One region of the Paenibacillus sp. FSL P4-0081 genome, then DNA from elsewhere that is predicted to be linked to it. Evidence: riboswitches for the same ligand, from Rfam matches in the RefSeq annotation. Region 1 holds a riboswitch; the other holds the start of a gene.
The links. A riboswitch is a leader RNA that binds a small molecule or an ion and turns the genes downstream of it on or off. The one in region 1 is predicted to bind S-adenosylmethionine.
Positions count from the first base shown of each region.

Region 2: another riboswitch for S-adenosylmethionine. It lies ahead of P40081_RS30365 (methionine ABC transporter ATP-binding protein); the one in region 1 lies ahead of metA (homoserine O-acetyltransferase MetA).

Region 1 is NZ_CP009280.1:2,337,084-2,341,508, reverse strand. Features, by position in the region: gene P40081_RS09910 (aminotransferase class I/II-fold pyridoxal phosphate-dependent enzyme) at 195-1,361, opposite strand; gene metA (homoserine O-acetyltransferase MetA) at 1,423-2,340, opposite strand; SAM riboswitch class I at 2,460-2,591, opposite strand; gene corA (magnesium/cobalt transporter CorA) at 3,016-3,951, shown strand; gene P40081_RS09895 (1-phosphofructokinase family hexose kinase) at 4,042-4,425, opposite strand, start outside.
Region 2 is NZ_CP009280.1:7,157,025-7,161,449, forward strand. Features, by position in the region: gene P40081_RS30355 (MetQ/NlpA family ABC transporter substrate-binding protein) at 1-529, opposite strand, end outside; gene P40081_RS30360 (methionine ABC transporter permease) at 587-1,255, opposite strand; gene P40081_RS30365 (methionine ABC transporter ATP-binding protein) at 1,255-2,271, opposite strand; SAM riboswitch class I at 2,370-2,505, opposite strand; gene P40081_RS30370 (Cthe_2314 family HEPN domain-containing protein) at 2,597-3,343, opposite strand; gene P40081_RS30375 (UbiD family decarboxylase) at 3,371-4,425, opposite strand, start outside.

The DNA.
Region 1 (4,425 bases):
CGTTCGCAGCCTCCTCTTAATCCTATGAAGTATAGTAGATGAATTTAATTTAAAAAATAAACAAACTCGTTCCCCCATCGTATCACAATCGGATGAGCTTGAAAAATCTTTCGCCAAATAAAACAGCAGCACCCGTTGGCGCTGCTGTTCAATGTATACAGTGATTCTATCTGGCTGCTAAGGTTCCAAGATGCCTATTCCAGCTCGGTGCGCGCGGCCTCCAGTGCCTGCGTAAGATCAGCGATCAGATCGTCCACATGCTCGATGCCGACCGAGAAACGCAGCAGCCGGTCATCTACGCCAACCGCATCCCGGATTTCCGCCGGAATATCGGCGTGAGTCTGTACCGCCGGATAGGTCATGAGCGATTCCACACCGCCAAGACTCTCAGCGAATGCAATCAGGCGGATATGGCGGAGCAGCGGCTCCACGTATCTGGCATCCTTCACCTTGAAGGAGAAAATCCCGGTGTTGCCGGAGGACTGGCGCTTCTGGATTTCGTATCCCGGATGATCCGGCAGACCCGGATGGAAGACTTCGGCTATGGCCGGATGCTCCAGCAGATAACGGGCGATAGCCAGCGCATTACTCTCATGCCTCTCCATGCGCAAGGCAAGTGTTTTCATCCCCTTCATCAGCTGGTAGCTGTCGTTTGGTGCAAGGACAGCGCCCAGTGAATTATGCAGAATCGCCATTTCTGCAGACAATTCAGCGCCTTTGGTCACAATAAGTCCGGCAAGGACATCGTTATGTCCGCCCAGATATTTGGTCGCGCTGTGAACGATGATATCTGCTCCAAGCTCAATAGGGCGCTGGAAGAACGGGGTCAGCAGCGTATTGTCGACAATCGTGAGCAGCCCGTGGCGGCGGGCCCATGTACATACCGCTTCGATATCCGTAATCATCATCAGCGGATTGGTTGGTGTCTCAATGAATACACCCTTGGTGCCCGGCTGGCGCGCAGCTTCCAGAGCATCCAGATCATTCGTATCCACATAGGAGGCGCTGATGCCGTATTTGGACAGAATCCGTTCCAGCAGACGGTACGTTCCGCCGTACAGGTCGAGCGAGACAACGAGATGATCACCTTGTCCAAACAAAGCAAACACAGTAGTCAGTGCAGCCATACCCGAGGCGCAGGCGAAGCCGGCATCTCCAGACTCCAGTACCGCTGCCGCATCTTCGAGCACAGAGCGGGTAGGATTTTTGGTGCGGATGTAATCAAAGCCCGTGCTCTGTCCGAGTCTCGGGTGACGGAATGCCGTCGCGTTGTACACCGGATAATTAATCGCCCCTGTCGCGGGGTCCTCCATCGAACCAATCTGTGCCAGTCTGCTCTCAATTTTCAGTTTCTCGTCCATTTCCATTGCCTCCTAAAAGTTTTGTGCGTGTAACCATTGCTTCTATATATAAATAATTTTTTTAAATAAACGCTCCGATATCGTAGGGTGTCTCCTGGTATACATAGTAATTGAGCCAATTAGCGAATAATAAGTTAGCATGGGCGCGCCAGACGGCCGGCGGTGTACGGGTGGGATCATCTTTTGGATAATAGTGCTTCGGAATCTCAATATCCATGCCCTTGGCGATATCGCGGTCATACTCCCATTTCAGGGAGAACGGATCATATTCTGAATGTCCGGTTACAAAAATCTGCTTGCCGTCATGCGCAGAAACCAGGTACACACCGGCTTCCTCTGATTCCGCCAGAATCTGCAGATCCGGATTATTCTCTATATCTTCACGGGAGACGTCGGTGTGACGGGAATGCGGCACATGGAATACTTCGTCGAAGCCCCGCAGCAGTTTCACATTATTATGGCTCAGCGTATGCGGAAACACTCCAAAGCATTTATCCGGCAGACTCACCTTACGCACGCCGAAGTGGTGGTACAGTCCTGCCTGCGCGGCCCAACAGATATGCATGGTCGAGGTTACGTTCTGCTTGCTCCATTCAAAAATCACTTTCAGCTCTTCCCAGTAGTTGACATCCTCGAACTCCATTTGTTCCACCGGAGCCCCGGTGATGATCAAGCCGTCAAAGCGGCGGTCACTGATTTCATCAAAGGTTTTGTAAAAGCTCTTTAAGTGCTCTGCCGAAGTATTCTTCGAGGTATGGGAGCTGGGATGCAGCAGAACAACGTCCACCTGAAGCGGTGAGTTCCCGATAAGGCGCAGCAGCTGCGTTTCCGTGGTTTCTTTGGTCGGCATCAGATTCAGGATGGCGATCCGCAAAGGACGGATATCCTGATGAAAGGCATGGCTTTCATCCATTACAAAAATATTCTCACCGGATAATACTTCTTTGGCCGGAAGACTGTCGGGAATTTTAATAGGCATTGCTGTTTCCACTCCTTAACTGAAATTAGGTTCCGCTTGGCGGTTAAATCTGATGTAAAACAACGAAAAAAGACCTTTCTCGGGCGAGAAAGGTCATATATCTGCAGTCATATGCGCCTCTCTCATCTGCCAGAGAACTTCCGCCGGACGAATAACGTCCTGCAAAGCTTCCGCAAGAATTAGCACCGTGCGTTCACACGCCGGTTGCCGGGTTTCATCGGGCTAGTCCCTCCACCTGCTCTTGATAAGATTTAGCTGTATTCAGTTGGGGTTATTCCAAAGCATCCGCGGATACTTTTCTTAAAATTCACTTTAAATCATGAACCTCCTTTTCGTCAAGTCCATACAATGCTTAAGGGGCCTGGAGAATGAAAAGAATTTCTCTTGAAAGAGCCATACCCCGGCGTTATACTAGACAAGTGTTTCAACCATAAACGGCGAAAAGAAGAGGTGAGAGAAGAATGGAAGGCGACCCGGGCTCGCGAATAAGCGTGCAGAAAGAACAACCACACAGGATTAACATCAGCTTGCCGGCGGCGGGGGCAGTTCTTCTTCATGCTCTCGGACCGTCTTTTGGCCTTCATCCATGATTGTACCACCGGCCAAGCTGATTTTTTCTCTGTGCTTTAATTAGCATATCCCTGGAGAAGACCAGGGACAGAAGGAGTGAATCAGATGAAAATCCGGCTGGTGAACGCAGGGGTTTTTACGACTATTGACAATATTGAGGATACACTTACCGCACCCGCTGAGGGTTTCTACTGGATTGATGCAGATGCCCAGGATCTTGTTGAGCTTCAGCCTTTGTACAATCTGCATGATCTGGCTGTCGAGGACTGTCTCAGTGAAGAGGATCAGCGCCCGAAGCTGGAGATCTATGAGAGCCATTATTTCATCGTAGTCAACAGCATCCGGTTTGATGACGAGGAAATCTTCCTCCGCGCGCTCAACGTATTCCTGGGCAGACACTTCATCATTACCGTTACGAAGCAGAAGATCCATGAGCTGCGCGTCCTGAAGCCCGTCCTGTGGGAGCAGGAGGTCAGTGAACCGGACCGTTTCCTGTACCTGTTAATCGACCTTGTGGTTGACAACTTCTTCTCGGTCGGTGACCGGATTGAAGCGCGGATCGAGAAGCTGGAAGAGGATATCCTCATGCACACCAAGAAATCACATCTCAGCGAGATCATCGGTCTGCGCAGTGAGATTCTCTGGCTGAAGAAGATGCTCGGCCCGCAGAAGGAAGTTATCAACACGCTCAACAAAAAAGACCTCCGCCTGATCGACGATCAGCTGCAGAAGTATTTCAGCGATATTTATGAAAATGCGGTCAAGATCTCTGAAACCTTTGAAACGTACCGCGATCTCATGGGCAACTTACGTGAAGCTTATCAGTCCAGTATTGCTAACCGCGCCAATGAAATCATGAGAGTATTTACGGCAATTACTACGATATTCATGCCGCTGACCGTTATTACCGGTATCTACGGTATGAACTTTGACAATATTCCCGAGACCCATTCCCAGTACGGCTATTATGGAGTCATCGCCGTCATGGTGACGCTCGGCTGCGGAATGCTGGTGATCTTCCGCAAGAAGGATTGGCTATGAAACTAAACGGACGAATACGCAGGACGAAGGCACCGGATACCTCTTGGTATAGGGAAGCCTTCGTCTTTTTGGTATATGGCGGCCACAAAACTACATGTGTCCGGCTGCGCCGGTATCCATGCCGGCAAACAACCGCTCCGTATCCTCGCGCTTGCAGAGCTGACGCTCCGGATTCATGACAGCTGCAGCTCCGGAGGCGATGCCGAACTGAACGGCTCTGCGCAGCGGCCAGCCCCGTTCCAGACTGTACACGAGTCCCGCAACCAGACTGTCGCCAGCGCCTACTACACTGAGTACAGGAACTTCAGGTGCCAGCAGATGCTCGCAGCCGTCTTTGGTAATCAGCAGCGCCCCGTCCCCGCCCAGTGAGACTACCACTACTTCCGTCCGGCCTTCTTCAATCAGCTGCAGTGCGGCTGCCTTCACTTCCTCATCACCGGTTATTGCATGCCCTACCAATTCTTCCAGCTCACG
Region 2 (4,425 bases), 3.6 Mb from region 1:
GACCGTTCTTAGCCAGCAGGATCAATGCGCGTCCGCCGTTGGTGGCATCATTCGGGATGGCAACCTTGGCACCGTCAGCCAGTTCGCTGATCGCTTTGATTTTTTTGGAATACGCGCCGAAAGGCTCAACGTGAACCGCGGTTACAGATACAAGATCCGTGCCGTTCTTGGCATTCTGGTCATCCAGGTAAGGCTTGTGCTGGAAGAAGTTCGCATCCAGTTGTTTCTCGGCAAGCTGTGTATTCGGAAGGATATAGTCCGTGAATTCTTTGATCTCAAGCTTAATGCCTTGTGCTTCAAGCAGCGGGGCAATAGCTTTCAGAATTTCCGCATGCGGTACAGGAGAAGCTCCAATGACCAGGGTTACGGGTTCTGCAGCAGGTTCAGTGGTCGGTTCTGCAGCAGCAGCTTCCGTTGGCGCCGTTGTAGCCGCAGAGTTTGCCGCGTTATTCGCAGCGTTATTGTTGCCGCAAGCTGCAAGCACCAATATCATGGTCAAGCTGAAGAATGTGAGCAGTACTTTTTTCATCTGTAAATCCCCCTCTAATCAATAATTTGTATGAATAAGGCTCTATATGGACATACCTTATTTCCGTGTAAAATGTCTTACCAGCCGGTCACCGGCCATTTGCAGCAGCTGCACCAGAATAACCATCAGGGCCACCGAGATAATCATGACTTCCTTCTCATAACGGTAATAACCGTAACGGATCGCCAGGTCACCCAGACCGCCGCCGCCTATCATCCCGGACATTGCGGTATACGAGACGAGGGTAACAATCGTAATCGTAACACCGGCCAGCAGACCCGGACGAGCCTCCGGCAGCAACACGCGCATTACAATCTGTCCCGTGGATGCTCCCATACCCTGCGCCGCTTCGATGATCCCCCGGTCAACCTCCCGCAGTGCGGTCTCTACCAGTCTGGCGAAGAATGGAGCCGCGCCGATCACCAGCGCCGGAATCGTTCCAAGTACGCCTATCGAGGTACCCATAATCGACTTGCTGAACGGAATCAGGGCAACCATCAGGATAATAAAGGGGACCGAACGCAGAATATTTACGACGAACGATAATACCGAGTAAACAGCCCTGATAATAGTGTTATTAGACTTGCCCCATAAATATAACACAATTCCGAGCGGTAAACCAAGGATAATTGTGAATATTCCTGAAAAAGCTAACATTTTTAATGTTGCGACCGTGGCATCAAGCATTTCTTCCCAGTTAATCGCGCTAAAATCCAGTCCGCCCATTAAGAAATCACCTCCACATCAAGGCCTTCAGCCGCAAGTTCGGAAAGTGTTGCTTCCACGGCTTCGGATGGCCCTTCAAACCGGACAATCAGCTGACCATAAGGAACATCCTTGATAGTAGAAATGGTTCCCTGCAGAATGGCGAAATTAACTCCGGTTCCCTGCGCCACATGGGAAAGGGTCGATTCGTACGTTTTTTGCCCGAGAAAAGTAATTTTGACCGCCTTAGTATATCCGGCATGTACAGCATCAATCGCTTGCCGCAGCGGTCCGTCCGCCTGAGTTTCACTGCGGATGAATTCTTTCGTAACCTCATGCCTTGGTTTCAAAAAAACCTGGGCAACGTCGCCCTGCTCCACAATCCCGCCCCCATGAATGACAGCCACCCGGTCGCAAATGCTCTGAATGACATGCATCTCATGCGTAATCAGCACAATGGTCAAGTGAAATTTCCGGTTAATATCCAGCAGCAGGCGCAGAATTGAATCCGTTGTCTGCGGGTCCAGTGCTGAAGTCGCTTCATCGCACAGCAGAACATCAGGATCGCTCGCCAGAGCACGGGCGATCCCGACCCGCTGCTTCTGGCCTCCGGACAGCTGAGCCGGATATTTGTTCCGGTGCTCCTCAAGTCCGACTAGAGCCAGCAGATCCTGAACCTTCCGCTCAATCTCCGTCTTGGAGGTTCCGGCCAGCCGCAGCGGAAAGGCAATATTGTCATAGACGGTTGCGGAGGAGAGCAGATTGAAATGCTGAAAGATCATCCCGATCTTGCGCCGCTGCTCCTGCAGCTGTCCCTGGCTGAGTGCGGTCAATTCCACCCCATCCACCCATACTTCACCCTCGCTCGGACGTTCCAGCAGATTAATGCAGCGGATCAGCGTGCTTTTGCCGGCACCGGAGTGGCCGATCACACCGAATATCTCCCCCTTCTTAATAGACAGGCTTAGTCCGGAAAGCGCCGTTGCGGCCTTGCTTCCCTTACCGTATACTTTCGTTAAATCTTTCAGCTCTATCAATCGCCCCGTCCTCCTTCTTCCATGCAATTTATAACAAAAAAGACCTCTTACGATCCGTGCAGATCGGAAGAGGCCGTGTGTGTGAAGTAAACAATGCCGTCTCATCTGCCAAGACCGCAAACCTAGCGGCATTGTAGGAATTAGCACCATGACATTTGCAGCCAGCAGCTAAGCTGTGTACAAATCGGTTGCCGGGCTTCATCGGGCCTATCCCTCCGCCGCTCTCGATAAGATTATAGTATGAAGTTATATATGCCGTTTCATGTTAGAAGTAAATACTTGCATAAGTATATTAAGTTTCCGGTTCTTTGTCAAAGGTAAGTTTTTACGGCTGTCCGTGCTCTGAACGCTGGCTGGATGCAGCTTTATTCTTGTGCCACTGCTCATTGCTGTACCTGAAGGCAGCCGATAAAGATTTGCACACCATCTCCAGGCTCTGCCTCAAATCCTCCAGATGACTGTCAAGATCCTCCAGTTGGATTTTGTCATGCAGCCCTTGATGGCGTTGCCAGAGATCATCCGTCATCTCAGCGTTCATGTAGTGAATCTCGGCATTGCGCCGTTTGCGCAGATTCTCCACCGGTTCGCGGTAAGAGTTCCTGATCTTCTCCAGCTCATTGGCCAGCGGGTTGTGCGCATGAAGCAGCTGAAATTGGCGAAGCACTGTGAAGTAAGAGAAATGCGCTTTGACTTTACCTGTATTCAGATCATACAGACTGTTCAGAACCGTACCCAGCTTGTCCAGCAGGGAGAACACCCGGATGAAGCCGTCCTTATAAAAATACACATACCTGGCGTACTCTCCCTGTTCCGTGGGCGACATATCATCCATATAACCGGCAACCACCGACTTCCGGTAAAAGGCGGCGGCGAACCAGCTCTGCTCCAGCTCGTCCAGCGATGAGATCAGACCGCGTGTCCATATCTCCAGCTTGCGGTATTCATGGTCACGGTCTTGATGTGTGTTCATCTCCTTGCGCAGCATGGAGGCGACCTTCGCCATGTTGTCCATGGCTTCGGCCAGTACCCCGCTGTTCTCGCGGGGCGGCTCTCCCAGTAATGTCCGCAGCATATTTGTCCTCCTCAGAATACTTAAGATCTATACAAGAGGGAAATAACGGTTCCAGTTCCGGTTCACCAGTTCAACCGTGTCCTCATGCGGAACCAGCTCCTCCGGGTACCCCGGCTTCATCCGGGCATCTATTACAATCGGCAGGGAATAGCTGATTGCGTTACGCAGTGCATGGGTCTCCGCATAAATATCATCCGCCGGATTAAACCGGGTGAACACTGTCCACAGGAAGGAGGTTTGTGTGCGCACCGCTTCAGCGGCATCGTCCACCAGAACAATCAGCGGCCAGGCTGTGCCCTTCTCCTTGAAGGAAGCGGCCAGCCTGACGGGAAGCTCAGGGTCTTCTATATAGGATGCTCCGGAAACGGCTAAACATCCGCCGCAATAGGGCACGGCGCCGGTGATTGCTGGAAGGTGACCCTCCGTATAGGTTCTGGGCAGCTCACGGACCGGGTTGCCGGTGCCCATCATCACAGCCTTACTGCCATGATTCAGCTTACGGCCGGTATAGTCAAGGGTATCCATGGAGGTGTTAGCGAAGATCACCAGATCCGATGCCGGATTAAAGCGTTCAAGCACGGTTTCCAGCAGTTTAGGGAAATCCGTAAGCTCAACCGGTTCATTCGTCAGGAGCAGGAATTTCGTTAAGGAGAGCTGGCCTTCCCCCAGAATACGGAAAGCCGAAGCCAGTCCCTCACGCGGATAGCTCTCCCTGACAACAGCCGAAGCCAAGGCGTTCGAGCCGGATTCGGAGTACGCCCACAGAGCTTTCACTGAAGGCATCATTAGCGGATAGGCCGGAGCCAGCAGCCGCTGCAGATAATCCTTCAGATAATAATCCTCCTGGCGGGGTTTGCCGGTAATCGTGGCCGGAAATATCGCGTCCTTGCGGTGCCACATCCGCTGCACATGCATCACGGGAAAATCATGCTGCAGCGAATAATAGCCGGATTGACTGCCATATGGACCTTCCGGTCTCCGCTCAAACGGAGACACCCGCCCGCGGATGGAGAATTCAGCTTCTGAAGGAATGCGGTGACCGCCCAGGGGGTCCTGCACCATAGGGAGCTTCCCGCCCAGCA